DNA from 2 places in the Actinoplanes digitatis genome. Region 2 is predicted to be linked to the other one. Evidence: riboswitches for the same ligand, from Rfam matches in the RefSeq annotation. Region 2 holds a riboswitch; the other holds the start of a gene.
The links. A riboswitch is a leader RNA that binds a small molecule or an ion and turns the genes downstream of it on or off. The one in region 2 is predicted to bind thiamine pyrophosphate.
Positions count from the first base shown of each region.

Region 1: another riboswitch for thiamine pyrophosphate. It lies ahead of BJ971_RS31995 (ECF transporter S component); the one in region 2 lies ahead of thiE (thiamine phosphate synthase).

Region 1 covers NZ_JACHNH010000001.1:7,278,912-7,294,163, forward strand. Annotated here, with positions in the region: gene BJ971_RS31965 (metal ABC transporter permease) at 29-919, shown strand; gene BJ971_RS31970 (ArsR/SmtB family transcription factor) at 916-1,230, shown strand; gene BJ971_RS31975 (Fur family transcriptional regulator) at 1,227-1,655, shown strand; gene BJ971_RS31980 (hypothetical protein) at 1,686-2,291, shown strand; gene BJ971_RS31985 (DUF6328 family protein) at 2,278-2,769, opposite strand; gene BJ971_RS31990 (alpha/beta fold hydrolase) at 2,814-3,629, opposite strand; TPP riboswitch at 3,731-3,834, shown strand; gene BJ971_RS31995 (ECF transporter S component) at 3,903-4,481, shown strand; gene BJ971_RS32000 (ABC transporter ATP-binding protein) at 4,482-5,873, shown strand; gene BJ971_RS32005 (energy-coupling factor transporter transmembrane component T family protein) at 5,870-6,673, shown strand; gene BJ971_RS32010 (CehA/McbA family metallohydrolase domain-containing protein) at 6,795-8,501, shown strand; gene BJ971_RS32015 (hypothetical protein) at 8,498-8,989, shown strand; gene BJ971_RS42370 (ABC transporter ATP-binding protein) at 9,059-11,020, shown strand; gene BJ971_RS32025 (ABC transporter ATP-binding protein) at 11,013-12,800, shown strand; gene BJ971_RS32030 (MTH1187 family thiamine-binding protein) at 12,859-13,155, shown strand; gene BJ971_RS32035 (HAD family hydrolase) at 13,152-13,826, shown strand; gene BJ971_RS32040 (isoprenyl transferase) at 13,816-14,601, opposite strand; gene recO (DNA repair protein RecO) at 14,598-15,252, opposite strand, start outside.
Region 2 covers NZ_JACHNH010000001.1:7,995,368-8,010,619, forward strand. Annotated here, with positions in the region: gene BJ971_RS35240 (ABC transporter substrate-binding protein) at 1-841, opposite strand, end outside; gene BJ971_RS35245 (ABC transporter ATP-binding protein) at 1,069-1,818, shown strand; gene BJ971_RS35250 (LLM class F420-dependent oxidoreductase) at 1,827-2,756, shown strand; gene BJ971_RS35255 (cupin domain-containing protein) at 2,792-3,067, shown strand; gene BJ971_RS35260 (hypothetical protein) at 3,142-4,548, shown strand; gene BJ971_RS35265 (ribonuclease domain-containing protein) at 4,670-5,110, shown strand; gene thiC (phosphomethylpyrimidine synthase ThiC) at 5,098-6,690, opposite strand; gene thiD (bifunctional hydroxymethylpyrimidine kinase/phosphomethylpyrimidine kinase) at 6,762-7,520, opposite strand; gene BJ971_RS35280 (thiamine phosphate synthase) at 7,517-8,086, opposite strand; gene BJ971_RS35285 (thiazole synthase) at 8,080-8,820, opposite strand; gene thiS (sulfur carrier protein ThiS) at 8,822-9,019, opposite strand; gene thiO (glycine oxidase ThiO) at 9,016-10,086, opposite strand; gene thiE (thiamine phosphate synthase) at 10,127-10,771, opposite strand; TPP riboswitch at 10,765-10,876, opposite strand; gene BJ971_RS35305 (ABC-F family ATP-binding cassette domain-containing protein) at 11,043-12,698, opposite strand; gene BJ971_RS35310 (class I SAM-dependent methyltransferase) at 12,730-13,344, opposite strand; gene BJ971_RS35315 (hypothetical protein) at 13,451-14,395, shown strand; gene truA (tRNA pseudouridine(38-40) synthase TruA) at 14,561-15,252, opposite strand, start outside.

The DNA of each region.
Region 1 (15,252 bases), 720 kb from region 2:
GCCCGCACCTTCGAGGGGATGAGAACCCATCGACCTCTATCAGTACGAGTTCATGGTCCGGGCGCTGATCAGCGCCTTGATCATCGGCCTGACCGCGCCGGCGCTCGGCATCTACCTGGTGCAGCGACGGCTGTCGCTGATCGGTGACGGCATCGGGCACGTGGCGCTGACCGGCGTCGGCGTCGGCCTGCTGCTGCACCAGTCACCCGTGCTGACCGCTGTGATCGTCTCGGTGGTCGGCGCGATCGGCGTCGAGCTGGTGCGCGAGCGTGGCCGTACCTCCGGCGACCTGGCCCTCGCCCTGCTCTTCTACGGCGGCATCGCGGGCGGCGTGGTGCTGGTCGGGCTCTCCGACAGCAGCGGCAACGCCAGCCTGATGCAGTTCCTGTTCGGCTCGCTGACCACCACGTCGCGACAGGACCTGACGGTCATCGCGGTGCTCGGCGCCGCCGTGCTGATCGCGATGCTCGGGCTGCGGCAGGCGCTCTTCGCGGTCTGCAACGACGAGGAGTACGCCCGCGTCTCCGGGCTTCCCGTGCGTACCCTCAATCTCCTGATGGCCGTGACCACGGCCGTGACCGTGACGATCGCCATGCGCACCGTCGGGCTGCTGCTGGTCAGCGCCCTGATGGTGGTCCCGGTCGCCGCGGCCCAGCAGGTCACCCGCGGCTTTCGCAGCACGATGGCCGCGGCCATGCTGATCGGGGTCGGCGCGGCCGCCGCCGGCATCACGCTGGCCGGCGAGGTGAACACCGCGCCCGGCGCCACCATCGTGATCCTGGCCATCGCGGTCTTCGTCGCCCTCACCGTCGGCGGCGCCACCTGGCGCGCGCTTCGCCGGCGCGCCGGCGCGGGCCCGGCGCGGGCGGGGGTGGAGGCGGAGCCGCCGGACGTCGTTCTTCAGGCGGGAGCCCGATGAGCAGTAACGTTGCCCCGGTGACGGGCGGCTACGAGGCTTACGAGGCGGCCGGCGAGCTGCTCCGGGCGCTCTCCGCGCCGATCCGGGTCGCGATCGTCGCGGAGCTCGGCGCCGGGGAACGCTGCGTGCACGAACTGGTCGAGAAGCTGGGGGCGCCCCAGCCGCTGGTCTCGCAGCACCTTCGGGTTCTGCGCGGCGCCGGCGTGGTGCGCAGTGCGCGCCGGGGGCGGGAGATCGCATACTCACTCGTGGACGAACACGTCGCACACATCGTCGCCGACGCCGTGAGTCATGCGAGGGAGGGCAAATGACCGGACAGGGTGAGGGCATCGGGGACGAGGGCACCGTTGTCAGGAACACGAAGCAGCGGACCGCGGTGAGCGCGGCCCTCGCCGAGGCGGAGGGCTTCAACAGCGCGCAGGACCTCCACGCGATGCTGCGCAACCGGGGCGAGCGGGTCGGCCTGACCACCGTCTACCGCACCCTCCAGGGCCTCGCCGACGCGGGCGAGATCGACGTGATGCGCCCGCCGGGCGGCGAGCACCTCTACCGCCGCTGCAGCCAGGGCCACCACCACCATCTGGTCTGCCGTTCCTGCGGGCGGGCCGTCGAGGTGGAGGGCCCGGCCGTCGAGACCTGGGCCGAGAAGGTCGCCGGCAATCACGGCTTCGTCGACGTCTCGCACACCATGGAGATCTTCGGTACCTGTCCGGAGTGCGCCGACAAGCGTTCCTAGCCGTGTCGTGGCACGCTGGCGCGCGTGAAGATGTACGCCGATCGGCTGCCAACCGCCGTACGCCAGGTGTTCACCGACCTGTTCGTCGTGCTCTGGATCTATGCCTGGATCCGGGCCGGCATCTGGATCAACGACCTTGTCGAGAAGCTCGGCGTTCCGGGGCAGAAGCTCCAGGAGGCCGGCGTCGGCATCGCCGGCAACATGAACGACATCTCCGGCAAGGTCGGCCGGGTCCCGCTGGTCGGCGACGAGCTGACCGCGCCGTTCACCAAGGCCGCCGACGCCGCCGACCGGCTCGCCGAGGCCGGCCGCCAGCAGCAGGAGATGGCGGACAACCTGGCGCTCGTCGTCTCCCTGGCGATCATCGTGGGGCCGCTCGCTCTGGTGCTCTTCGTCTGGCTGCCGCTGCGGCTGCGCTGGATGCGCCGGGCCGGGGTGGCCTGCAAGGTCCGCGCCGAGCCGGCCGGACAGGACCTGCTCGCGCTGCGCGCCCTGGCCGGGCGGCCGCTGAACGAGCTGACCAAGCTGGGCCCGGACATCGCGCAGTCCTGGCGCAACGGAGACGCGGAGGCGGTCCAGGCGCTGGCGGCGCTCGAGCTCAAGGAGATGGGGCTCAAGCCCGCTAAGGCCCGCTAGTCCCGTTCTCCTCGTACTCCTCGTCCATCCAGGCGCGCCGGACGAACGGGATGGCCGCCCAGAACGTCAGGAACCAGGCGGCGGTGATCGCCGCCAGGACGCTCGCGGCCCAGATGTTCAGCAGATAGTCGGCGATCAGCAGCACGCTGCTGACCATCGAGATCAGCAGGAAGGCCAGGCCGCCGGTGGCCATCCGGTGCGCGTAGCGGACCAGCTCCGGCTTGCGCCCCCGGCGGAACAGCGCGCGGTGGAACGCCACCGGCGAAATGATCATCGCGGCGGCGAACGCGGCCGACATCAGCGCGACGATGTAGGTGTCCTGCTGGAACTCGGTGGTCTCCGGGAAGCCGCTGCTGAACGGCAGGGTCAGCAGGAATGCGAAGAGGACCTGCACGCCCGTCTGGGTGACCCGCAGCTCCTGCAGCAGGTCCGCGAAGTTGCGGTTCCAGCGCTGTCGCTCGGACTCGTCAGCGGCCATCGAGCCTCCTCGTGACGGCACGGAGACCGGCAGCCCGAGCGGCGTCAGACGCCGATGCGGTCGAGAGTCACGTCGGCCAGCGCCTGTGGCGCCTCCTCCGGCACCCAGTGGCCGATCCCGCGCAGGGTGACAAACCGGTAATCCGCCTCGACCCAGGTGGCCGTGGACAGCGCCGCCGACCGGCCAACGACCGGGTCGCCGTCGCTCCAGACATATGTGGTGGGAACTGTGATCTTGCCGACCTTCGCCAGCCTACCCGTGGTGATCGCGCGGTACCAGTTCAAGGCGCCGGTCAGCCGGCCGGGCTCGCGCATCGCGGTGGCGTACCGGTCGGCGCGGGCACCGATCGGGCGCAGCATCGAGCGCAGCACCGTCGCGTCGGCGGCGAGCAGCAGCCGCTCGGCGATCCGGGAGCGGAACAGGCCCATGTAGGCGAACCGCAGTTTCTGCGAGGGCTGGTTGTGCAGCGCGACGCCGAGACCCCGCGGGTGCGGCACCGAGACCGCCGTAAGCGTGCTGACCCGCTCGGGGTGCCGGTCGGCCAGCAGCCAGCCGACGTGCGCGCCCCAGTCGTGGCCGACGACGTGCGCCTTCTCCACGCCGAGCGCGTCGAGCACCGCGATCGCGTCGGCCGTCGGCTCGTCGAGGCTGTACTCGGCGACGGCGGCGGGCCGGGCGCCGGGCGAGTAGCCGCGCTGGTCCAGCGCGTACGTGCGTAACCCGGCGGCGTGCAGCCGGGGCAGAATAAGATCGAACTCGCGGTGGTCCTGCGGGAAGCCGTGCAGCAGGAGCACCGGCGGGCCGTCGACCGGGCCACCCTCGTACACGTCGAAGGTCAGCCCTCTCGCCTTGATCTCCATGTGACGCCTCCTACGCTGTTCCGTACGTCCGTACGGTGTTAGCGTCATCGAAACACATGCAATGAAGCCCGCTCGCGACGCGCAGACGCGGCGTGAACGGACTTCACCGACAGGGGAGCGCACAGCGCTGAGAGTGCGGGTGACACCGCAGACCCTCGAACCTGATCTGGGTAATGCCAGCGCAGGGAGTTCGGTCTTTCTCCAGCCGCGCCGCGCCCGGGCGACACCCGGGCCGGCGCCGCGTCTCCTCCCGGTATGAGCTGGGAGGCACGAATGAATTTCCGCTGGCGCACGATCGACATCATCGTCGCATCGATCATCGCCGTCACCTTCGGCGTGATCTTCTGGGCCTGGAACCTGGTCTGGAGCGCCACCGACGGCGCGTTCGCCTTCTTCCCGCCCGCGCAGGCGCTGCTCTACGGCGTCTGGCTGATGCCGGCCGTGCTGGCCGGGCTGATCATCCGCAAGCCGGGTGCCGCGCTGTACACCGAGACGGTCGCGGCCATCATCTCCGCGCTGCTCGGCGCGGCCTGGGGCGCAACGGTCATCCCGCAGGGCCTGGTGCAGGGGCTCGGCGCGGAGCTGGCGTTCGCGCTGCTGCTGTACCGCTCGTGGAAGCTGCCGGCGGCGCTGCTCGCCGGCCTGCTGACCGGGTTCAGCGCGGCGGTGTTCGACTTCTTCGCCTGGAACGCGGCCTACGACCTGTGGGACTACCGGATCCCCTACGCGCTGCTCACGATGGTCAGCAGCACGATCATCGCGGGCGCCGGTTCCTGGGCGCTGACCCGCGCGCTGGCCCCCACCGGCGTGCTTGACCGCTTCGCCGCCGGCCGCGACCGAGCCCTGGTTTAGATGCCCGAGGTCGTGCTGCGCGGGTTCGGCTGGCGCCACGCCGGGCGCCGGGCCTGGGCCGTGCGCGGCGTCGACCTGCGCATCTCGCACGGCGAGCGGGTGCTCCTGCTGGGACCCTCCGGTGCCGGCAAGAGCACCCTGCTCGCCGCGCTGGCCGGCCTGCTGCCCGAGGACTCCGGCGAGTCCGAGGGCACTGTCGAGATCGACGGCCTGGAGCCGGTCAAGGCCCGCGAGCGGGTCGGCATCGTCTTCCAGGACCCGCAGACCCAGCTCGTGATGGCCCGCAGCGGCGACGACGTGGCGTTCGGACTGGAGAACCGGGGCGTACCCGCCGAGGAGATCTGGCCGCGGGTGTCCGCCGCGCTCGACCGGGTCGGATTCCCGTACCCGCTCGACCGGCGGACCTCAGCTCTGTCCGGCGGCGAGCAGCAGCGCCTGGCCCTCGCCGGGGTCCTGGCGCCACGGCCGGGCCTGCTGCTGCTCGACGAGCCGACCGCCAACCTCGACCCGGCCGGCGGCGCGCTGATCCGCTCGGCGATCGCCCGCTCGCACGACCCGGACACCACGCTGATCCTGGTCGAGCACCGGATCGCCGAGGCGCTCACCCTGGTCGACCGGGTGGTCGTCCTGGAGCCGGGCGGCGGCGTCCGCGCCGACGGCACCCCGTCGGCCGTCTTCGCGCTCCTCGGCGATCAGCTCGCCGAGGAGGGCGTCTGGGTGCCGGGCCGGCCGCTGCCCACGCACCGGGCCGTCGCACCGCCGGCCGATTCCCTGGTACGCGCGGAGCACGTCACCGTGCGGCACCGGCTCGCGGCGACAAGCATCTGCGTACGGGCCGGCGAGGCGCTCGCCGTCACGGGCCCGAACGGCGCCGGCAAGTCCACGCTGGCCCTGGTGCTCGGCGGGTTGCTCGCACCCACCTCGGGCTCGGTCGACGCGGCGCCGGGCGGCGCGCCGCACCGGTGGCGTGCGGCGGCGCTCACCCAGCGCATCGGATCGGTCTTCCAGTCACCGGAACACCAGTTCGTCACGTCCCGGGTCGCCGACGAGCTCGCCCTCGGGCCCCGCCAGCTCGGCCGCACCGACGTCTCCGCCATCGTGGACGAACTGCTCGACCGGCTGCGGCTGACCAAGCTGGCGGGCGCCAACCCGTACACCCTCTCCGGTGGCGAGGCCCGCCGCCTGAGCGTGGCGACGGCGCTGGCCACCGCGCCCCGGCTGCTCGTACTCGACGAGCCGACCTTCGGCCAGGACCGGCGCACCTGGATCGAGCTGGTCGAGCTGCTGGCCCGGCTGCGCGACGACGGGTGCGGAATCGTCGCGGTCACCCACGACGACGACTTCGTGACCGCCCTCGCCGACCGCACCGTCGTCCTGGGCGGGGCCGGATGACCCTCGTCCTGGAACCGGTCGCCGACGCCACCGCCGTTCTGGCCCGGCGCAACCCGGTCGCCAAGCTCGGCGCGGCGCTGCTGTTCTCGCTGCCGCTGGTGGCGACCCTCGACCCGCTGACGCCCGGCCTCGCGCTCGCGGTCGAGCTGGCGCTGCTGCCGCTGTTCGGCGTGCGCTATCGCGTGCTGGCCCGGCGGGCCTGGCCGCTCGCGCTGGCCGCCGCCGGCGTCCTGATCACCATGGTGCTGTTCGCGGCCGACCGCACCGGCGCGCTGCTCTTCTCGCTCGGCCCGTTCGACATCACCACCGGCGTCGTCATGGGCGCGCTCGGCCTGGTGCTGCGCCTCTTCGCGGTCGCGCTGCCCGGCATCATCGTCTTCGCCACCACCGACCCGACCGATCTCGCGGACGCCCTGGTGCAGAACGCGAGGGCGCCCGCCCGCTTCGCCATCGGCGCGCTCGCGGCCTTCCGGATGATCCCGCTGCTCGGCGAGGAGTGGCAGATGCTCGGGCTGGCACGCCGGGCGCGTGGCATCGACGCAGGCCGTAACCCGGTCGCCCGGCTGCGGCTGTTCGGGTCCACCGCGTTCGCCCTGCTGGTCGGCGCCCTGCGCCGCGGCACCCGGCTGGCGCTGGCGATGGACTCCCGCGGCTTCGACTCCGGCATCCCCCGCACCTGCGCCCGCCGCCAGGTCTTCGGCCGCGCGGACGCGGCCCTGCTGATCGGCGCGGCCGTCCTCTCGGCGGCGATCCTGACGATCAGCATCCAGGCCGGCCTCTTTCGCCCGATCATCGGCTGACCGGCGTCGATCTGCGGATTGCGCTCATGTTCGCCGCAGGGCCACCCGGCTGACACCCCGCGTTGGACCGCCGCCACGAGATTGACGCGGACATCCCTGTCGATCTTCGGGAGCCACGGACATGGGTCACGGCCACCACCACCACGATCACCCGCACGACGCCGCCGGAACCGACGTGCCCGCGGCACAGGACCTGAGCGTGCCCGACGGCGAACTGTCGCCGTCGGACGTCTCCCGCCGCGGCTTCCTGCGCGGCGCCGGCCTGCTCGGCGCCGGCGCGGCCGCGTCGGTGCTCGCCACACCGGCGGCCGCGGCGGCCGGGCTGCCGCACGCGCACGGCCCGGCCGGCGGCGGCACCGCGAAGGGCGGCTTCCGCTGGCTGGCGGGCGACCACCACATTCACACCCAGCACAGCTCCGACGGCCAGTACCGGGTCATCGACCAGGCCGGGCACGGCCACGCGTACGGCCTGGACTGGCTGGTCATCACCGACCACGGCAGCAACGCGCACGCCAGGATCGGCGTGGAGAAGGTCAACCCGGACATCCAGGCGACCCGCTCCGCGCTGCCCGAGCTGCTCACGTTCCAGGGCCTGGAGTGGAACATCCCCGCCGCCGAGCACGCCACGGTCTTCGTGCATCCGGGCCGCAACGAGGTCGCGGTGCTCAAGCAGTTCGAGCAGACCTACGACGGCTCGCAGCTGCCGGCGACGAACACCGAGGCGCAGAACGAGGCGATGGCCATCGCCGGCATCAAGTTCCTCGGCGAACAGGTCAAGGCCCGCAAGGTCGACGGCGCGCTGTTCCTGGCGAACCACCCGGCCCGGCGCGGCATCGACTCGCCGCACGAGATCCGCAACTGGCGCGACGCCGACCCGAGCGTCGCGATCGGCATGGAGGGCGCCCCCGGACACCAGGCCGCCGGCATCAAGGCGCCGAACGGCCGGGGCGGCGCCCGCGGCCTCTACGACAACAACCCGGCGGCGGCCTCGTTCCCGGGCTACCCGCTGGAGGCCTACCGCACGTGGGGCGGCTTCGACTGGATGACGGCGACGGTCGGCGGCCTCTGGGACAGCCTGCTCGCCGAGGGCCGGGCGTGGTGGGTGACGGTGAACTCGGACAGCCACGTGAACTACCTGGACCAGTCGGAACGCGGCCCGGGCAGCGACTTCGAGGCCAACGGCCGCTACAACGACCCGGTGTACACGCCGACGGTCAACACGGGCGCGGGCGACTTCTGGCCGGGCTTCTACGGGCGCACCAACGTCGGGGCGACCTCGTTCTCGTACCGGGCCGTCATGGACGGCCTGCGCGCCGGCCGGGTCTGGGTCGACCACGGCCGCCTCGTCAAGACCGTTGACGCGCGGGTCCGGGTCGCGGGCGACCGCCGGCGCTCATCCGGTACGCCGCTGGGCGGCGTCCTGCACGTGCGGCGCGGCACGGCCACGGAACTGACGCTGGAGATCGACCTCCAGGACCTGCCGAACTGGGCCCAGTTCGTCCCGGTCCTGTCCCGCGTCGACGTGATCGTCGGCACCGTCACCGGCCCGGTCGCGTCCCGCGACGCCTTCACGGCGCCGGACACCCGGGTGGTCAAGTCCTTCGAGGTGTCGCGCGGCTCGTCGCGGCTGTCGGTGACGTACCCGCTCGGCCGCCTGGACAAGCCGTTCTACCTGCGCCTGCGCGGCACGGACGGCCGGCGCACGCAGCCGGGCCTGCTGGGCGCGGCGATCGACCCGGCCGGCCCGAAGCTCGACGTGATCGGGGACGCCGACCCCTGGGGCGACCTGTGGTTCTACACCAACCCGATCTGGGTCCTGCCCAGGTGACGATCGAGGACCTCCCGGTGATCGGGGTGAGCCTGGAACACCCCGACACCGTGGCGGCCGAGCACTGGCTGGCGGCGCTGCCCACCACTCCGGTGCTGGCCTGCACCCACCTGATGCGCTCGCCGCGGCCGCACGTGGCGCTCAGCCTGGTCTTCGCCGGCGAGGCGCCGCCCTCGCTCGGCCCGCCCTGCCCGGAGGCGGCCGCCGCGCAGCTCACCCGCACGTCCGGGCGGGCGGTGGTCTATCCGGGCGTGCGAGACCTGGTCGGCACGCTCAGCGTCGCGGAGATCATCGCCCGGAGCGCGATCGAGCGGGTGGAGGTCCTCGGCGGTGGGGCGGCGGACCACACGGCGATGGTGGACACGGGAGGCTTCGTCAGGCCGCACTGGCGGGCGGGGGTCCTGACCCTCGCCACGACCCCGGCCGTGGGCGACCGCCTGGTCCCCTTCGAGACCCGAACCCCGACACCCTGCTGCGCCGCACACTAGCCTCTGTCCTTTTTGGTCGGCCCCGGCCGGAAACCGGGGCGATTTCCGTGGGCGGTCGCCGGTAGGTTGGTGCTCTCGATCGATGCCTCGGGGGTGCTGATGGTCGACCAGAGCGCGGGCGACGCCGTCAACAGGTCGGTGTGGGGCGAGTTCACCGGCGGGATGCGGGGCCGCTGGGACCAACGCCGGGCCATCCTCCGGCTGTTGCTCGGCGGAGGGCCGGCGGTGGTGGGCAGCGCCGTCCTCCTGCAGATCATCGCGGGCCTGCTGCCCATCGGCTTCGTGCTCGCCACCGCCGGGGTCATCGCCGGCGTCCCCGCCGCGGTGGAGGGCGGCGTCGACTCATCGGCCTGGCAGCAACTGCGCGACCACCTGATCGCCGCCGCGGCGCTGTTCTTCGCCATCCAGCTGCTGCTGCCGGTGCAGGCGTTCCTCGGCGAGGTGCTGCGCCGGCGGATCGACGACCGGGTCCGCGACCGGCTGATGGCCGACTCGTTCGCCGGGCCGAGTGTCGCCGTCCTCGAGGATCCGGAGGTGCTCGACCAGGCCGCTGACGGCGTCAACATGCTGCGCATGGCGGCCTGGACACCCGGCGCCGCCTGCGCAGGCTTCATCGCGCTGCTCTCGCACTACCTGCAGACCGTCGCGGCCGCGGTTGTCGTCGCCGTCGTGTACGAATGGTGGGCCGGCGCGGCCGTGCTGCTGGCCGGGCTGGTCATCCGGTTCGGGTACCGGGTCGGCCTCTCCGTCTTCGGCCGGATCTTCATGACGCACCAGCGGGTCCGGCGGCGTCGCTTCTACTTCCGCGATCTGCTCTTCACCGCCGACGCAGCCAAGGAGATCCGCGTCTTCGGCCTCCTCGGCTGGGTGGGCGAGCGCTACTCGGACGCGTTCATGGCCAGCTCGGTGCCGGTCTGGCAGCAGCGCCGCCGCATCTTCTACGGGCCGTACGTGCTCTACACCCTCACGGCGTTCGTGCTGCTCGGCGGCGTGCTGGCCGCCGTGGCGCGTGCGTCGGCCACCGGCGTGCTCGGCGTCGGCGCGTTCATGATCGTGATGCAGGCGGCGCTCTCCTCGATCCGGATCGGTGCGTTCATCGCGGAGTCCGACGTGCAGACCGAGTACGGCATGAACGCGCAGCAGGCGCTGACCCGGCTCGGCGAGCTGACCCTGGCGGCCGCCGACCCGGGTGGCAGCGAGACCCCGTCGGCCGAGCTGCCGATCCGGGAGATCCGGTTCGAGCGGGTGACCTTCCGGTACGCCCCGGACGCGCCACCCGTGCTCGACGGGCTGGACCTGGTCATCCCCGCGGGTGCCTCGCTGGCGATCGTCGGCCTCAACGGCGCCGGCAAGACGACGCTGGTCAAGCTGCTCGCCCGCCTCTACGAGCCCGAGTCGGGGCGGATCACGGCCGACGGCGTCGACATCCGCACCTTCGACGGCGCGGCCTGGCAGCGCAAGGTCGCCGCGATCTTCCAGGACTTCGTCCACTTCGAACTTCCCGTCCGCGACAACGTCGGCTTCGGCGCCGGCGGCCTACGAGATGACGAGCCCATCGAGGAGGCGCTGCGCCGGGCCGGCGCGCTCGAGTTCGTGGCAGGGCTTCCTGCCGGGCTCGACACCCCGCTGTCCCGGCAGTACACGGACGGTGCCGAACTCTCGGGCGGCCAATGGCAGCGCATCGCCATCGCGCGGGCGCTGATCGCGGTCGAGGGCGGCGCCCGGGTGCTCGTCCTCGACGAGCCGACGGCGAGCCTGGACGCGCGCGCCGAGGTGGCGTTCTTCGAGCGGTTCCTCGACCTGACCAGCGGGGCGACCAGCCTGGTGATCTCGCACCGCTTCTCCACCGTACGCCGGGCCGACCGGATCGCGGTCCTGGAGCACGGCAGGGTGACCGAGTCCGGCACCCACGACGGGCTGCTCGCCGCCGGCGGCCGTTACGCGGAGCTGTTCATGCTGCAAGCCGCCCGTTTCGCCGAGGACGAACCGTCCGGCGACGACGATCTGATCGAGGAGACCGCCGATGCGTGACCTGTGGCTCGGCATCACCGGCGTGCTCGGCTCCTCCTGGAAGGCGAGCCGGGGACGGCTGCTGATCTCCGGTTTCCTGATGCTGCTCGGCAACGTGAGCGCGCCACTCATCGCCGTCTTCCTCGCCGTGGCCACCGACGCGACCCTCGCCGGGGACACCGATGCGGCGGTCCGGGCGGCGGTCGCGGTGGCGCTGGTCGCGCTGCTGAGCCTCACGATGGAGCACTTCGCCCACATCTTCTTCTTCGAGCTGGCCGACCTGCATCACCTGCGCGTCGAACGGGAGATCGGCGACCTCGCACACGGTACGGCCGGGGTCGATCAGCACGAGCGGCGGGACTATGCCGACCGGATGGAGTTGCTGCGCAAGGAGAGCTGGGAGATAGCCAACGGCGTACAGACCGTGCTCACCGCTGTCACGCTCTCCGCTCAGATCGTGCTGACCGCCGTACTGCTCGCCGGGGTCGAGCCGTGGCTGCTGCTGTTGCCCCTGTTCGCGGTGCCGCCGCTGATCGCGGGAAGGATCGGCGAGGCCCGGCTGGAACGCGCCGAGCTCGCAACGGCCGAGTCCCGGCGGCTCGGCTGGCATCTGCTCGAGCTGGCGGTCAGCCCGGCCGCCGCAAAGGAGATCCGCCTCTTCGGGCTACAGGGTGTGCTGCGGCAGCGCCAGACCGCCGCACGCCGGGATGAGGAGGTTCCGCTACGCCGGGCCGAGCTGGCCGGGCTGGGCCTGCGGCTGATCGGCCAGCTGATCTTCGCTGTCGGGTACGTCGCCGCGGTGGTGATCGTGGTCCGCTCGGCGATCGCGGGTGAGCGCTCGGTCGGCGACGTGGTCCTGGTGATCACCCTCGCCGTGCAGACCAACGCACAGGCGGCCGGCGTCGTCGCGGTAGCGGGCGCCCTGCAGCGCAACGCCCGGGCCCTGGCGCGGGTGCGCTGGCTGCGCAGGGAGACCGAGCTGGCGGCCGACCCCGTCGTGGCAGACCGGCCGGTGCCGCCGGTGCTCCGTGACGGGATCCGCTTCGACCGTGTGGCATTCCGCTACCCGGGCACCGAGACCGACGTGCTGCGCGACGTGACCGTGCATATTCCGGCCGGCGCCACCGTGGCGATCGTCGGCGACAACGGCGCGGGAAAGTCCACCCTGGTCAAGCTCCTGTCCCGGTTCTACCGGCCGACCTCGGGCGAGATCACCGTAGACGGCGTGGACCTCCGCCGCGTCGATCCGGACCGGTGGCGGGAGCGCATCGCCGCGAGCTTCCAGGACTTCGTCAAGCTCGACGCGCCGGCCCGGGAGAGCATCGGCGTCGGCGACCTGCGCCTGGCCGGCGACCCCGGGTCGGTCCCCAAGGCGGTGCACCGCGCGGATGCGGAACTGGTGATCGACCGCCTGCCCCAGGGCCTGGACACGCACCTGGGCAAGGCCTACGAGGACGGCGAGGAACTCTCCGACGGCCAATGGCAACGGGTCGCGCTGAGCCGGGCGATGATGCGCGAGGAGCCACTGCTCCTACTCCTCGACGAGCCGACGGCGGCGCTGGACCCACTGACCGAGCACGCCCTCTTCGAGCGCTACGCACAGTCGGCCGGCGAGGTCGGCGCGCGCACGGGCGGCATCACGGTGCTGGTGTCCCACCGCTTCTCCACCGTCCGCATGGCCGACCTGATCCTGGTGGTGGCGGACGGCGGCATCGCCGAGGCCGGCACCCACCAGGACCTGATGGCGAGACACGGCCTCTACGCGGAGCTGTTCACCCTGCAGGCGGCCGCCTATCGCTGACGGCCGGACCGTCGCCCTTCCGCGACCTCCGTTGATATCTCCCTGTCAGGATGGGTGCATGCTTGTTGCCTTCTCCATCACCCCGCTCGGCGCGGGCGAGTCCGTCGGCGACCTGGTGGCCGAGGCCGTCCGGGTCGTGCGGGCCTCCGGGCTGCCCAACCGCACCGACGCCATGTTCACCACCGTCGAGGGCGAGTGGGACGAGGTGATGGCCGTGGTCAAGCAGGCGGTCGACGCCGTCGCCGCGCACGCACCGCGGGTGTCCGTCTCGCTCAAGGCCGACATCCGGCCCGGCGTCACCGACGCGCTGCACGCCAAGGTGGAGCACGTCGAGCGGCGCCTGGCGGAGCGGTGAACCGCCTGGTCATGTGGGACATCGACTACACGTTGCTGCGCGGCGGCGGGGTCGCGGCACAGGCCTGGCGTGCCGCGTTCACCGCGGTCACCGGTGTCGCGTGGCGGGAGACGCCGATCTTCGGCGGGCGGACCGACCTCGACATCTGTGCCGAGGTCTTCGCCACGCACGGCGTCACCGACTGCACCCCGGAGCGGTTCTTCGCCCGCTACGTCGAGGAGGTGCACGTCTCGCGGCACCTCTTCGCCGAGCAGGGCGCGCTGATGCCGGGCGTGCGGGCCGTGCTCGACGAGCTCGGCGCGCGCGACGACGTGGTGCAGACGCTTGTCACCGGCAACGTGCCGCAGGTGGCCGCCGCCAAGGTCGCCGCGTTCGGTCTCGCCGCGGACTTCGACGTGGAGATCGGCGGCTACGGCACCGACGACAGCGTGCGGGCCACGCTCGTGCGGCGGTGCCGGCAGCGGGCCGAGGCCAAGTACGGCGAGCGCTTCCGGGCCGTGGTCATCGGCGACACCCCCTACGACGTGACGGCGGCGCTGGCCAACGACGCGCTGGCCATCGGGGTCGCCACCGGGTCGGCGAGCATGGCCGAGCTCGCGCTGGCCGGCGCGCACGCCGTGCTCCCCGACCTGTCCGACGTGGACGCCGCCGTCGCGGTGATCACAAGCTAGCGGGCGCCACCGGGTTGGGGATCGCCCCGCCGAAGCGGCGGTCGCGCCGGGCGTAGAGCTCGCACGCGTACCAGAGGTGGCGGCGGTCGAAGTCCGGCCACAGCGTGTCGAGGAAGACCAGCTCCGCGTACGCCGACTGCCAGAGCAGGAAGTTCGAGGTGCGCTCCTCGCCGGAGGGGCGCAGGAACATGTCCACCTCGGGGATCTCCGGGTGGTACAGGTACTTCGCGATCGTCTTCTCGTTGATCTTGTCGGCCTTGAGCCGGCCCGCCACCACGTCGCGGGCGATCGCCGCCGCCGCGTCCGCGATCTCCGCCTGGCCGCCGTAGTTCACGCAGAACTGGAGGGTCAGCTTGGAGTTGCCCTTCGACATCTCCTCCGCCGTCTGGAGCTCCGAGATCACGCTCTTCCACAGCCGGCCCGCGCGGCCCGACCACACCACCCGGACGCCCAGGTCGACCAGCTGGTCGCGGCGCCGGCGGATCACGTCGCGGTTGAAGCCCATCAGGAAGCGGACCTCCTCCGGGGAACGCTTCCAGTTCTCCGTCGAGAACGCGTACGCCGAGAGGTAGGGGATGCCGAGCTCGATCGCGCCCTCGATGGTGTCGAAGAGCGAATACTCGCCCTGCTCGTGACCCTTGGTGCGGGACAGCCCGCGCTCCTTGGCCCAGCGGCCGTTGCCGTCCATCACGACCGCGACGTGCTTCGGGATCGCGCCAGCCGGCAGCGCCGGCGGGCGGGCTCCGGAGGAATGCGGAGTTGGCGGACGCGTCACGAGGTGCTCTCCCGTCGATCGACAAGCGGCAGCGCGCGCAGGTTGCGCTCCATGTGCCACTGCAGGTGTGCTGCCACCAGCCCGCTGCACTCGCGGCGTACCGGTGGTTCGGTGGCGTCGGCGACCTGCCAGTCGCCGCTGGTCAGGGCCGCCATCAGGGCTATCGTCGCGGGCGCCGGGTGCGCCGCGCCGGGCGGGCGGCAGTCGGGGCAGACCGAGCCGCCCGCGGGCACCGAGAACGCGCCGTGCTGCCCGGGCGTGCCGCAGACCGCGCACTCGGCCAGCGCCGGCGCCCAGCCCGCGAAGTTCATCCCGCGCAGCAGGTAGGCGTCCAGGACCAGGCTGCTCGCGTGCTCGCCCGCCGCGAGGGCCTTGAGCGCGCCGAGGGTGAGCTGGAACAGCCGCAGCGCCGGCTCCCGCTCGACCGGGGAGAGCCGCTCGGCGGTCTCGGCGATGGCGCTGGCCGCGGTGTATCGGGGGTAGTCACCGAGGAACCGCTTGCCGAAGAGGTTCACCGCCTCGACCTGGCTGACCGAATACAGGCTGCTGCCGACCCCCTCGGGCGAGCCGGCGAGCTGGAGGTCGATGTGGCCGAACGGCTCGAGCCGGGCGCCGAAGCGGGACGTCGTGCGGCGCACGCCGCGGGCCACC
Region 2 (15,252 bases):
CGGCGGTCGGCACGTTCTTCTTCAGGAGGTTGCCGGCCTCGTCCGGGCTGGTGATCGAGTCCTGGAGGCCCTTGAGCAGGGCCGCGGTGAACTTCTTCACCTTCTCCGGGTTCGCCTTGGCGTAGCTGGTCGAGGTGATCAGCGCGTTGCCGTAGAGGTCCTGGAGGTAGTCGCTGTACGGCAGGAGCACCGCGGTCTTGCCCTTGGCGATGTTCTCGATCGTGGGCTTGCCGACCACGAACTGGCCGATGCCGTCCACCTTGTGCTGCGCGAGCGTGCCGAACAGCGTCTGCGGCGTCCCGTTCACGAACTTGACCTTGTTGTGGTCAATGTTGGCGGCCTTCGCGTAGGTCGGGAACAGGCTGCGGACGACCGAGCCGGGCAGGTCGGCGACGGTCTTGCCCTCGAGGTCCTTCGGTGAGTTGATGCCGTAGCCGTCGAGCGACATGACCGCGGCCATCGTGCGCTGCTGGATCGCCGCCACCGCCGTGAAGCCGGTGACCTTGCCCGCGCCGCCCGCGGCGAACAGGCCGCCGGTGAGGTCGATCGGCGTGAACTGCGCCGTGCCGGCGACGATCTGCTTGATGTTCTCGCCGCTGCCGGCACCGGCCTTGATCTCGACGTCGAAGCCGGCGTCGCGGAAGTAGCCCTTCTCCTTCGCGACGTAGGCGTATGAGTCGCGCCCGAAGTTGCCGAACGAGGTCAGATAGGTGATCTTCTCCAGCGTCTGCGCGCCGCTGTCCGTGCCGCCGTCTGCGTCGTCGCTGCAACCGGCTGCGGCGGCGAGGGTCGTGGCCAACGCGGCGGCCACGAGCGTGCGAGTGAACGTTCTTCTGTGCACCGTGTTCCTTCCCAACCGAGGGTGTTGAGCTGGCCGGCGTCGGGCGGAGGGTGCCGCGGCGCCGGGAGGTGGTGTGCGAAACTCGCGCGTTAGCGTAGGGGAAGCCAACATGATGATCGATGTCAGGTGGGTCCGGGACACCCTTGTGGACGGGCTGATCATCACTGTGCAACACCGGATGGCTACAGTGTCAGCGCATCGATTCAACCCTATGGGAGCGCGCGCAGATGATCCGTCTCACCAGCGTCTCCCGTACTTTCGCGGGCCGTCGCGGCACTGTGGAAGCGCTACGGGAGATCGACCTTGAGGTGCACGAGGGTGAGTTCGTCGCCGTCCTCGGCCGCTCCGGCTGCGGGAAGTCCACGCTGCTTCGGTTGATCGCGGGCCTGCTGCCGGCGACCGCGGGCGAGGTCCGGGTCTCCGGCGACCGGGTGGACCGCCCGCGCCGCGACATCGCCATGATGTTCCAGCGCCCGGCCCTGCTGCCCTGGCGCTCGGTGCTCGACAACGTGCTGCTTCCGGTGCAGATCTTCGGCTGGCGCAAGGCGGCGCACCGGGGGCGCGCGCACGAGTTGCTGGCCATGACGGGCCTGGCCGGTTTCGAGAAGCGGCTGCCGCACGAGCTCTCCGGCGGCATGCAGCAGCGGGTGGCGCTGTGCCGTTCGCTGATCGCCAACCCGCGGGTGATGCTCATGGACGAGCCGTTCTCCGCGCTGGACGCGCTGACCCGCGAGGAGCTCTCCGGAGAGCTGCAACGGGTGCACATGGAGCTGGGCACCACGATCGTCTTCGTCACCCATTCGATCGACGAGGCGGTGCTGCTCGCCGACCGGGTGGTCGTGCTCAGCCCGCGACCGGGCCGGATCCGCGAGGTCCTCGACATCAAGATCCCCCGGCCCCGCACGCTCGGCCGGGGTGCGCACCTGGAAGAGGTGGCCCGCTGTAGCGCGGAGCTGCACGAACTGCTGATGGCATAGGACGGCCCATGCGCGTTTGCCTGTTCACCGAGCCGCACCGCGGCGCCACCTACGAGGACCAGCTACGGCTGGCCCGACTCGCCGAGGACGCGGGGTTCGAGGGGTTCCTGCGCGCCGACCACTACCAGTCGATGGGCGCCGAGCTGGGGCTGCCCGGACCGACCGACGCCTGGATCACCCTGGCCGGCCTGGCCCGGGAGACCTCCCGGATCCGGCTGGGCACGCTCGTCAACTCGGCGACGTTCCGGCTGCCCGGGCCGCTGGCGATCATGGTGGCCCAGGTGGACGCGATGAGCGGCGGCCGGGTCGAGCTGGGCATGGGCGCCGGCTGGCTGGAGCGCGAACACACCTCGTACGGCATCCCGTTCCCGCCGCTGGCCGAGCGCTTCGACCGGCTGGAAGAACAACTCGCGATCATCACCGGGCTGTGGGCGACCGAGGAGGGCGAGCGCTTCTCCTTCGACGGCAAGCACCACCGGCTGCTGGACGCGCCCGCGCTGCCCAAGCCGGTGCAGCGGCCCGGGCCGCCGATCATCGTCGGCGGCCGCGGCCCGAAGCGCACGCCCGAGATCGCCGCCCGCTTCGCGGACGAGTTCAACATGCCGTTCAAGACCGTCGCGGAGACGGCGGCGGGTTTCTCCCGGGTACGCGAGGCGGCCGCGCGCCACGGGCGCGACCTGCGGCTGTCGGCGGGCGTGGTGGTCGCCGTCGGGCGCACCGAGTCCGAGGCCCAGCGGCGGGCCGCGCCCCTGCACGTGCCGAGCGCCCTGCCGCCGGAGGACCCGGTCGTCGGATCGCCGGACGCGCTCGTGCAGCGCATCGGCGAGCTGGCCGCGATCGGCGCGACCCGGGTACACCTGCGGATCATCGAGATGGACGACCTCGACCACGTGGAGCTGATCGCTTCCCGGGTCCTCCCCCAGGTAGGAGAGCTGTGAGCGATCAGGCGCTGAGCCCCGTCGGGCAGCAGATCATGCTCGAGAACGACAAGGTGCGGATCTGGCACATCGCCCTTGAGCCGGGCGAGACGCAGCCCCTGCACCACCACGGCCTTGCGTACGTGGTGGTCGCCGTCCAGGGCGCCCGGAACGTGATCCACACGGCCGCGGGCGAGCGGATCGACGTCGAGGAGGAGACCGGCGGCGTGGTCTTCCGGGAGCCCGGTCAGACCCACATGCTTACCAACGCGGGTGACACTGCGTATATCGGCCGCATCGTTGAGTTGAAGGCCGGCGGCGCTTCCGCCTAGCCGGAGGTTTGGCCATCCTTAAGAAGCGCGCCGTGGACTGGCCGCGCTCCTGAGCACCCCGTAACGTGCCTGGCATGGCATTTCGGACCTGGGTCAAGCTGTTGTCGGCGACCCTCGGCGTGGCCGCGCTGGCCGGCGCGAGTCAGCTCGGTGTGGCGTACGGGCTCGGCATCGTCCGGCTCACGCGGGTGCTGGACGTGACCACGCGTGATCAGTGGACGGCGCAGCTCGCGTGGATCTCCTGGTTCGCGATGGTGGCGGCCGCGGCCGGCGCGCTGGCCGGCGCGGTGCTGCTGCGGCGCTGGTACCCGGACCGGGTGCGGCTCGGCGTCGGCACCGAGCTGGCGCTCTCCCTCGCGGCGGCGCTCGGCGCCGGCGTGGTGGTGCCGCTGACCATGCAGCCGGCCCGCACCGCACAGGTCGCCGGCGTCGACGAGGTCGTCGTGATCGCGATCTGCGCCGGGCTCGGCGCGCTTGTCGGCATCTTCGCGGCGTGGGCCGCCCTGGCGCAGGCGGTGGCGCGGTGGAGCATCGTCGTGACGGGAATCGCGATCTGGGTCGTCGCGGTGGTGTCGGTCGCGCCGTCGCTGGCGCCGAGTGACCCGCTGCCCGCCGTCCGGCTCGGGGTGTTCGACGCCGGGTTCCTCTCGCCCGCGGTGACGCAGCGGACCGCGCTGGCGACGATGCCGGCGCTGGCCCTGCTGATCGGCCTGGCGCTCGGCCTGGTCGCCCGCCGCCGGGAGCTGCCCCTTCTGACCGTCGCGCTGGCCGGGCTGGCCGGTCCGGCGCTGCTGACGCTCGCGTACCTGATCGCGGGCCCGGGCGCGGGCGACGACCGCTACCAGGTGGTGCCCTACTGGGCCGCGATGACCGCCGCCGGCGCGGGAGTGCTCGGTTCGGTGCTGGCCGCGGTCGTGCGCCGCGGCCCCGGCCCGGACGACGACGCCGGCGCACCGGGGCAGGACAAGCCGCCGCTGCCGAAGCGGACCGGCCGGTCCGACTCCGAGATCGCCGCCGCCGGCACCGGGGCGCCCGGCTCACCCGCCCGCCCGGCGAAGAACGCCTCCGGCGACAAGCCGGCGACGACCACCGAGGCGGCTACCCGGCCGCAGACCGGTGCTCGGCCGAGCGGGCCGTCCGCGGCAGGCCGCAAGCCGCAGAAGCCCCGCCGCCAGGGACGGCGCGCGAACGTCGCGGACGCCTTCATCGCCCGCCCGCAGCCCGGCGGCGTCGCCGTCGGCGACTACACCGACGACGAGCCCGCGCCCTACGACGCGTTCGCCCGGGGCCGGAACGCCGAGCCGCTGACCCGGGAGCCGACCGCGATCAGCGCGCCGCTGCCGCAACCGAATCCGATCAGCGCTCCGCTGTCGGTGACTCCGGCGCCGCGGCAGCGCAACGCCGACCCGGTCCCGGACGGTAAGCCCCGGCACGGCCGGGACGCCGACTACGTGGGCTGGGTCAGTGGCCTGGGCCAATAGCCGGCAACACATAGTCGAACACCGATGGAATGACGTGTCGGGGATGTACCGCGGGCGCGCCGGCGGACTGACCATGTAGTCACGGCCCAACGCCATGGGCCCTGACGCATCGGAGTCCGCCATGACCCCTGACGCACACCGCCCCTCCCGTCTACGCCGCCTGCTGTCGGCGATCGCGATCGCCTTCGCGCTCGCCACCGCCGGCCTCGTCGCCCCCGCCGTGGTGGCGCCGACGCACACACCGGCCGCCGAGGCGGCGGTCTATTCCACCTGCACGTTGTCGCGCTGCTCGGCCGCACGCACCGCGCGGACCGGGTGGAGCTCGCTGGGCTGGCCGACCAGCGCGGGCTGGTACAGCTGGCCGTACGGGCAGTACAACTACACCGGCGGCACGTTCCAGAACCGTGAGCGGCAGCTGCCGCTCAACGCCACCTACAGCGAGTACGACGTCTATCCCCGGGCCCGGGGCGCGGCGCGGGACGCGTACCGGATCGTGGTGAACCGGTCCACCCGCGAGACCTGGTTCACCCCCGACCACTACGTCAACTTCTACAAGCTCTGATCCGACGTGACCGGGAGGTACACGCGACCTCCCGCGTTCACGAACTCGTCGCTCTTGTCCTTCATCCCGCGGGCGGCGTACTCCTTCAGCTCCTGGGTGATCTTCATCGAGCAGAACTTGGGTCCGCACATCGAGCAGAAGTGCGCGGTCTTGGCGGGCGCGGCCGGCAGCGTCGCGTCGTGGTACGCCCGGGCGGTATCCGGGTCGAGCGCCAGGTTGAACTGGTCCTCCCAGCGGAACTCGAACCGCGCCTTGCTCAGGGCGTTGTCCCAGTCCTGCGCGCCCGGGTGGCCCTTGGCCAGGTCGGCGGCGTGCGCGGCGATCTTGTAGGCGATCACCCCGGCCTTCACGTCGTCGCGGTCCGGCAGCCCGAGGTGCTCCTTCGGCGTGACGTAGCAGAGCATCGCGGTGCCGAACATGCCGATCATCGCGGCGCCGATCGCCGACGTGATGTGGTCGTACGCGGGCGCGATGTCCGTGGTGAGCGGACCGAGCGTGTAGAACGGCGCACCGGCACACAGCTCCTGTTGCAGGTCCACATTCTCCTTGATCTTGTGCATGGGCACGTGTCCCGGCCCTTCGATCATGACCTGCACGCCGTGCTCCCAGGCGACATGCGTCAGCTCGCCAAGGGTCCGCAACTCCGCGAACTGCGCCTCGTCGTTGGCGTCCGCGATCGAGCCCGGCCGCAGGCCGTCGCCGAGCGAGAACGTGACGTCGTAGCGGGCCAGGATCTCGCAGAGCTCGGCGAAGTTGGTGTAGAGGAAGTTCTCGGTGTGATGGGCGAGGCACCACGCCGCCATGATCGAGCCGCCGCGCGACACGATCCCGGTGACCCGGTCGACGGCCAGCGGCACGTACGGCAGCAGCACCCCGGCGTGCACGGTCATATAGTCGACGCCCTGCTCGGCCTGCTCGATCACGGTCTCCCGGAAGATCTCCCAGCTCAGCTTGACCGGGTCGCCGTCGACCTTCTCCAGCGCCTGGTAGATCGGCACGGTACCGATCGGCACTGCCGAGTTGCGGACGATCGACTCGCGCGTCTCGTGGATCCGCTTGCCGGTCGACAGGTCCATCACGGTGTCGGCGCCCCACCGCGTCGCCCAGGTGAGCTTGTCGACCTCCTCGGCGATCGAGGACGTGACCGCGGACGTGCCGATGTTGGCGTTGACCTTCACCAGGAACCGTGCGCCGATGATCATCGGCTCGATCTCCGGGTGGTTGACGTTGGCCGGCAGCACGGCCCGCCCGGCCGCGATCTCCTCGCGGACCACCTCGGGCTCGACACCCTCGCGGATCGCGACGAACTCCATCTCGGCGGTGACCAGCCCGGCCCGCGCGTACGCGAGCTGGGTGGGCCGCTCTCCCGCCAGCGGCGTGCCGGCGCCGGCGACCGGCGCGACGTCGCCGCGCTCGGCGATCCAGGCGCCGCGCAGCGGCGGCAGCCCGACGGCGGGATCGCTGCCCGGCCCGGACGTGTCGTAGAGCCGCACCGGCGGGTTGTCCCCCGACAGTTCGACCTCCGCGAACGGCACCCGCAGGTCCGGACGGGATCCCTCGACGTACACCTTGCGCCTCATATTTCCTCCCCAATCGTGACGAACAGGGCGGCGTTCGACCGCACGGGATCGCGCGATCGCCGGATCGACCCTCAGACGAAGTGGTGCAGCGGACCCGGCCCCCGGCCGAGCTTCCAGTTCCGGCCGCCGGTGAGCGCCCCGGCGACGTACTTCTTGGCGAAACGCACCGCGGCGACGACGTCGTCGCCCAGCGCCAGCCGGGCCGCGATCGCGGACGAGAACGTGCAGCCCGAGCCGTGATTGTTGGCGGTCGCGACGGGCTCGCCGGAGAGCACGACCGTGCGCCCGTCGTGGTGCAGCACGTCGACGGCCAGCTCGCTGCCGGTCACCACCACCGCTCGCGGCCCGCGGGCCGCGAGTTCGGCGGCCGCATCGGCCATTTCCTCGGCCGTGCCCACCTCCCGTCCGAGGAGGGCGCCGGCCTCGTGCCGGTTCGGCGTCAGGACCCGGGGGTACGGGATGAGCGGCTCGACGGCCGCGACACCGGAGAGCCGGCTGCCGCTGGTCGCGACGAGCACCGGATCCACCACGAGTTCCGGCAGCTCGGCGGCGCGGTCGGCGAGCAGGGCCGCGACCGCGGGATCGCCGATCATGCCGACCTTGACGGCCGCGACGGCGAAGTCGTCGAGCACCGCCGTAAGCTGCGCGGCGACCACCTCGGCGGGCACGGAGTGGATCGCCGTGACGCCGCGCGTGTTCTGCGCGGTCACCGCGGTGAGCACGGAGACGCCGTAGACGCCCAGCGCCGCGAACGTCTTCAGGTCGGCCTGGATGCCCGCGCCCGCACCGGAATCGGAGCCGGCGATGGTCAGCACCACGGTCGGCGTCATGCCCGCACCCCCGCCGCCGCCACGAGTGCGGCGGTCACCGACTCCGGATCGGCCGCCCGCATCACCGCGCCGAGCACCGCCACCCCGGCCGCGCCCGCCGCCATGCACTCGGCGACCCGCGCGGGCGAGTCGATCCCGCCGAGCGCCAGCCACGGCACGTCGCCGGCAAGCTCCGCGGCCCGCGCCGGGCCGAGCGCCGGGCCGTAGCCGGGCTTGGTCACCGTCGGGTAGATCGGCGAGAGCGTCACATAGTCCTCCGTGGACAGTCGCGGCTCGCCGTGGCATGAGCGGCCGACGATCCCGGCATCCGGCGGCACGGGATCCGTCCGCGACAGGTGCACGGCGTCGCCGCCGAGCGGATCCGGCCCGGCGACCACCAGCCGGCCCGGCGGGACCACGGCACGCAGGGCCGTCGCCAGCGCGCGCCTCGCGGCGTACGCCAGATCCTTCTCGCGCAGGATGACCCACGCCGCGCCGCCGCGAACCGCGGCCGCGACCACCTCGACGAGCGGCCGCGCCGCGAGCCCGCGGTCCGTGAGCACGACGACGCCGGACGGGATCACCATTCCGGCCGCCCCTCGTCCGATGTGGACGCGAGCGCGTGGAAGCGCCGGGGAATCCGGCCGGCGCCGAAGGCCAGCCGCCCGGCCCGCACCGCGTGCCGCATCGCGGCGGCCATCCGCGCGGGATCCTCGGCCCGGGTGATCGCGCTCGCGATGAGCACCGCGTCGCAGCCCAGCTCCATGGCGAGCGCGGCGTCCGAGGCGGTGCCGATACCCGCGTCGAGAATCACCGGCACGTCGACGCTGTCCCGGATGAGCCGGATGTGGTGCGGGTTGGAGATGCCCAGCCCGGAGCCGATCGGCGCGCCGGCCGGCATCACCGCCGCGCACCCGGCGTCGGCCAGCCGGCGGGCAAGGATCGGGTCGTCGCTGGTGTACGGCAGCACCTGAAACCCGTCCGCCACCAGGGTTTCCGCCGCCCGCAGCAGCTCGACCCCGTCCGGCAGCAGGGTGCGCTCGTCGCCGATGACCTCGAGCTTCACCAGGTCCGTTTCGAAGGCCTCCCGGGCCAGGTGCGCGGCCTTCACCGCGTCGGCGGCCGTGTAGCAGCCGGCCGTGTTGGGCAGGATCCGCATGCCGAGCCGGTCGAGCATCGGCAGCAGCCCCGGCCCGGCGGCGTCGACCCGGCGCAGCGCGACGGTGACCATCTCGGTGCCCGAGGCGACGACGGCGGCCTCGAGCGCGGCCAGGCTCTCCGCGCCGCCGGTACCCAGGATCAGCCGGGACTCACCGAACATGTCAGCCACCCTGCGCCGCCGTGAGCACCTCGACGCGGTCGCCGTCACGCAGCGGCGCGCCGGTCCACGCGGACCGCGGCACGACCTCGCCGTTGACGGCGACCGCGACCCCCCGTTGGGCCTCGGTGAGCTGCGCGACTAGCGCCGCGACGTCGGCGACTTCGACGTCGCGCTCGGCGCCGTTGACGATGACCCTCATGCGAACCTCCCCGGCGCGAACGCGTCCAGCAGCGGATCGGCCTTCCCGGTCGCCACCAGCTCGGCGATCAGGTCGGCGGTGACGGGCGCGAGCAGCACCCCGTTGCGGTGATGCCCGGCGGCGATGATCGGGCCGCCGGTGTGCGCGCCGAGCAGCGGCGCGTTGTCGGGAGTCGCCGGCCGGTGCCGCACCACGGTCTCGGTCAGTTCGCACTCGCCCAGCTCAGGCACCACGTCGGTGGCGGCCCGCAGAAGGTCGCGCACCTGCCCGGCGGTCACCGTGCTGTCCCGGCGTTCGTCCTGGGTGGCCCCGACGACGACCTCGCCGTCGGCGCGCGGCACCAGATAGACGTGCCGCCCGTCGGCCCACCCGCTGACCACGTGCCGCAGCAGGCCGGGCTCGCCGCGCAGCCGCAGCACGAGTCCCTTCACCGGCCGCACCGGCAGCCCGGTCAGCGCGGCGGTCCCGGATCCGGCCGCGACCACCACCGGCACGCCCGCCGGCAGGTCGTCCACCCGGCTCCGGAGCACGGCGGGCCCGAGGACCGCGCGCAGCGCCGCGACCACCCGGCGCGGGTCGACCTGCCGGTCGTCCGGCGCGTGCGCGCCGCCACGCAGCCGCAGCGAGAGCGCCGGCTCCAGCTCGCGCAGCGCGCTCGGCCCGAGCGGGCTCAACCCGAGACCAAGACCTCGCCGGTACGCCCAGAGCCGCTGCGCCTCGGCGACATCGTCGGCGGTCAGCGCGACGGTCAGCGTGCCCGTGCGGTCGTAGCCGACGTCGATGCCGGACGCCCGGCTCAGCTCCTCGGCGAATCCGGGCCACCGGCCCGCGGACTCGACCATGAGCTCGGTCAGCGCCTCCTGCCCGAAGCCCGCCTCACCGGCCGGCGCGAGCATTCCCGCGGCGGCGTACCAGGCACCGCCGTCGCCGCCGTCATCGTGGACGGTCACCGCCAGCCCGCGCTGCGCACACCGCCAGGCGATCGAGAGCCCGATGATCCCGCCCCCGACAACCACGACCTCGGTCGCGCTCATGCCGTCACCTCCGCTTCGCTGCGGCGACGACATGAGTCAGACACTGAGCCGTTTGATTCGCTCGCAAGCTCGCTCATGCGAGCGCCGCCAGCATTTCCCCGGCGGCCCGCCCCGGATCGGCCGCGTTCGCGATCGCGCCGACGACGGCCACCGCGGCGGCTCCCGCGGCGATCAGTGAGCCCGCGTTCGCGGCCGTCACGCCGCCGATGGCGACGATCGGGGTGTCCGGGACGGCGGCGGCGACCTCGCCGATGACGGCCGGGCCCAGCGGATCCGGCAGGCCGGCTTTGGTCGTGGTCGCGAAGGCCGGGCCGACGCCCAGATAGGACGCGCCCGCCCGCCGCGCCGCCCGGGCCGCCGCCGCGTCGCGGCAGGTGGCGCCGAGCACGCCGGCGGGCCCGAGCACCCGGCGCGCCGCCGCGACGGGAAGGTCCCCGGCGCCGACGTGCCCGCCGTCCGCGCCGACCGCCAGCGCGACGTGCAGACGGTCGTTGACCAAGCACAACACGCCATACGGGCGGCAGATCTCCAGCACGGCGTCCGCCAGTTCGTACGTCTCGCGGTCGCTGACGTCGTCCTCGACGCGGATCTGAACGGCCAGCCGCCCGGTCGCGTCGCGGCGGTGCGCCTCGGCGACCGTTGCGGCGACGACGGACAGCGGCTCACGCCCGCGGCGTGCGTCGGTGATGAGGTGAAGATGCGGGAAATCAGGGCCCACAACGCGCTCCTCCCTGCGCCGGCATGACCCGGATCAGGTTCGACGGTCGGGGGCCGCGACAGCCCCCCTCTCAGCCCGGTGCACCGGACTCCCGTGGGGTTGGTTCCGCGCAGACCGTAACCCCGCACCGGGGCGCCCGTAAAGCCCCCTCGTCACTCCACAGTGGGTGGCTGTGCCACTCCAGAGAGCACGCACGCAGGCCTTTCGCCCGCGAAATCCCGGGCCACGTCACCCATGATCAACATGGGTGACGCCCGTCACCGCCGCCGGGTCAGCGGACGTCCCAGACCGGTTCCGGGGTCTCCACGACCTCGCCGTCACCCTGGAACAGCACGAAGCGGTCGAAGCCCCGGGTGAACCAGCGGTCGTGGGTCACCGCGATCACCGTGCCCTCGAACGCCTGCAAGCCCTCCTCGAGCGCCTCCGCCGAGGCCAGGTCCAGGTTGTCCGTCGGCTCGTCGAGCAGCAGCACGGTCGCGCCGGAGAGCTCGAGCAGCAGCACCAGGAACCGCGCCTGCTGGCCGCCCGAGAGCGTGCCGAAGACCTGGTCGCCCTGCGCCGCGAGCTCGTAGCGGTTGAGCGCCTTCATCGCGCCGGCCCGGTCCGTGCCGCTGCGGTGGTCGTCGCCGCGCCACAGAATCTCGACAAGGGTGCGTTTCAGCAGCTCCGGGCGGTCGTGCGTCTGCGAGAAGTGGCCGGGCCGGACGCGGGCGCCGAGCCGCGCCACGCCGCTGTGCGCCACGTGTGCCAGCGGCGCGCCGTCGACCGGCTTGTTGTCGACGTCCGGACTGGTGCCGCCGGCCGCCAGCAGCCGCAGGAAATGGCTCTTGCCGGTGCCGTTGGCGCCGAGCACCGCGACCCGGTCGCCGTACCAGATCTCCAGGTCGAACGGGAACGTCAGGTTCTCCAGCTCCAGGCCGGTGCACATCACCGCGCGCTTGCCCGTGCGCCCGCCGCGCAGGTTCATCCGCAGCGACTGCTCCTTGGGCGGCAGCGGCGGCGGGCCGGCCTCCTCGAACTTACGCAGGCGGGTCTGCGCCGCCTGATAGCGCGACGCCAGCCCGTCGTTGTACGCCGCCTTGTTCTTCAGCGTGAAGACCAGCTCGCGGAGCTTCTCGTGCTCCTCGTCCCAGCGCCGGCGCAGCTCGAGCAGGCGTTCATGACGATCCGAGCGGGCCTCGTGCCACGACGCGAAGCCGCCCGGATGCGTCCACGCCCCGCCGCCCTCGACGGCGACGACCCGGTCCGCGGTCTGCGCCAGCAGCTCACGATCGTGCGACACGTAGAGCACCGACTTCGGCGACTCCCGGAGCCGGGCCTCCAGCCAGCGCTTGCCGGGCACGTCCAGGAAGTTGTCCGGCTCGTCGAGCAGCAGCACCTCGTCGCCGCCGCGCAGCAGCAGGTCGAGGGCGAACCGCTTCTGCTGGCCGCCGGAGAGCGTGCGCACGCCACGGTGCCGGACCTCGTCCCACGGCTTGCCGAGAATGGACACGGCCACGACGTCGAAGAGCACCTCGGCGTCGTAGCCGCCGGCCTCGCCCCAGCCGGCGATCGCGTTGGCGTACCCGATCTGCGCCCTCTCCGCGTCGGGGCTCGCGTCGAGCGCGGCCTGCGCGGCCGCGAGCGCACCGCCTGCCGCGCGCAGCGGCGGCGCGACCAGGGACAGGGCCAGATCCTCGAGGGTACGGTCATCGCCGATCATGCCGATGAACTGCCGCATGACCCCGAGCCCGCCCGCGCGGGCGATGGTGCCGACCGGCGTGGGCGTGTCACCGGCGACCATCCGCAGCAGGGTGGTCTTGCCGGCGCCGTTCGGCCCGACCAGCGCCACCTTCGCGCCCTCGCCGACCCGGAACGACACGTCGGAGAAGAGCTCGCGGCCGTCCGGCAGCACGAATCCGACGCCTGAGACGTCTACGTAACCCACGCGAGCATCCTCCCCGACAAAGTGTGGCGGGTCAGCCGGTTTTCCGGGTCACGCGCAGCACCCGGAACCCCCGCTGGCTCGCCGTACGCGCCACGTCCCAGCCCAGCGACGTGAGCCAGGTGTGCAGCGAGTCGCCGCCCAGATTCCGGTTGATCACGAGCCAGGCGACGCCCTCGGGCTTCAGCCGCGGCAGCCACCGCTCCAGCAGGGCGTGCAGCTCGGCCTTGCCGACGTGGGTCGGCGGGTTGCTCCAGATCTGGTCGAACGCCACGTCGCCGGGCACGTCATCGGGTGACGCCACCTCCACCCGGCCGGCGAGGCCCAGCGCGGCCGCGTTCTCCGTCGTCAGGTCGCGGGCCCGGGCGTTGACGTCGATCGCCCACACGGTCGCCGACGGCGCCTCGGTCGCGAGCACACACGCGATCGGGCCGTAGCCACACCCGAGGTCGAGCAGGGTGCCGCCGGCGTCGGCCGTCGGCAGGTCAGCCTTGCGCAGCAGCACGGCGGTGCCGGGGTCGAGCCGCCCGGCGGAGAACACACCCGCCGCGACGGTGAGGGCATAGGCCCGCCCGGCGGCGGTGAACTCGATGCGGCTCCGGTTCTCGGGCGCGGCGGGTTCGGCGCTGAAGTAATGATCGGCGGTCACGACGCCCATCCTCCCTCAACCGGTGGACCGCAACGACGGGAGGCCGCCGGGGGTGCCGCACAGTCTGTGCGTCCATCGATCACGGTGCGCTCCTACCGTGACCTTCATGCCTGGCGACCCGCACCCCCGCTCCGCACATCGCGCGATCCCGGAGGGCGGACTCGCAGTGCTGACGCGACAGGCGCTGGCCGGACCGGCCCTCGCCCGCCAGGTGCTCGCCCGGCAGGGCCTGACCCGACAGGCCGCGCCGCAGCACCGCCAGACCCGCGCCGCGCACACCCGGTCCGCGCACGCGCACTCGCACGCCGCCCGGCCGCAGCGGCCGCGGCGCGGGCCCTGGCGGCGGCCGTCCCGCGAGCCGCAGCAGGCGCAGCGGGCGTTGCAGACGCTGATGAGCGGGATGGGCGCCGTGATCATCGTGTCGATCATCGGGCTGAGCGCGTTCTTCATCATCGCCGACGAGCGGCGCGGGCTCGGCGACTCGGCGGCCGCGCCGGCGGTCTCCTCGGCGGCGATCGCCTCACGCGAGGTGGACGCCGAGCCGCTGAGTCAGCGCGAGGTGTTCCCGCAGCCGGAGATCCGCCTGGTCGCGGGCACGGCCCCGTACCAGGTCACGATGACCCACATCGACACCGACTGCGACGTCGCCACGACCGGCGAACTAGGCGCCCTGCTCGCCGAGCACGGCTGCAACCAGGTGGTCCGGGCGGGCCTGACCGCGCCGTTCGGCGGCTACCAGGTCACCGCCGGCGTCTTCAACCTCGCCGAGGAGGCCGGCGCGACGCTGGTGTCCTCGCAGGCCGGGCCGCTGGTCGAGACCGGCCGGGGCAGCTTCGCCGCGATGGGCGGGCTCGGCAGCGATCCACTCGCGGAGCCGCTGGCACAGGTCGGCTGGCACCAGCGCGGGCACTACCTGCTCTACTGCGTGATCGCCCGCCCGGACGGCCGACTCGTCGAGGACGACGACCCGTACGCGGAACGGATCACCGCCGACCTGATCGGGCGCTACCTGGACGAGACGATCATCAGCAGCCGGGCCGGCCAGCCCTAGGGCCGTCCTGCCGATCATGGCGACGCCGAGCCGAGGTCCAGGTTTCGCGTCGCAAGTGGGCCGGACGGTCGAATACCGGTGTTGTATTCGGCCGTTCGGACCGCGCCGCGAGGCGGAAGCTGGGCCCGGCGCAGGCCGTCATGATCGGCAGGACAGGCCCTAGCCTTACGCGCGCAGGCGCCGGGTCGCCTCGGCCCGGTCGGCGTAGTCCGACTCGGCCGGGTAGCCCACTGCGATCAGCGTCAGGCCGTGCGCGGGCGCGACGGTCACCTCGCTCGACCGTTCCCGCAGCGTCAGCAGCTTCGCCGGCCAGGACGCGTCCCGCCGGCCGTCGCCGACGGTCAGCATGGCGCCGACCAGGCTGCGCACCATGGCCTGGCAGAACGCGTCGGCCTGCACGGTGGCGACGGCGACGCCGTCCTCCTCCCGCCGCCAGTCGAGCCGGGTGATGGCCCGCACGGTGGTGGCGTGCTCCTTGCGCTTGCAGAACGCGGCGAAGTCGTGCAGCCCGACCAGCCCGGCCGCGGCCTCGCGCAGCCGCTCGAGATCCAGCGGCCGCACCCACCAGAGGGTGTCGTAGCGGCGCAGCGGCTCGGGACCGGAGACGGTGTCGGCGACCCGGTACTCGTAGCGCCGGAAGGTGGCGGAGAAGCGGGCGTCGAAGGTGGACGGCACCGGCGTCACGGCCCGTACCCGGGCGTCCGGGGGCATGAGCGCGGCCAGCCGCCGCAGCAGCGAACCCTCCAGGGTGGACCAGGCGGCCGTCGGCAGGTCGATGTGGCAGACCTGGCCGGTCGCGTGCACCCCGGCGTCGGTGCGGCCGGCGACGGTGAGGCCCAGCGGGACGGGGCCGACCA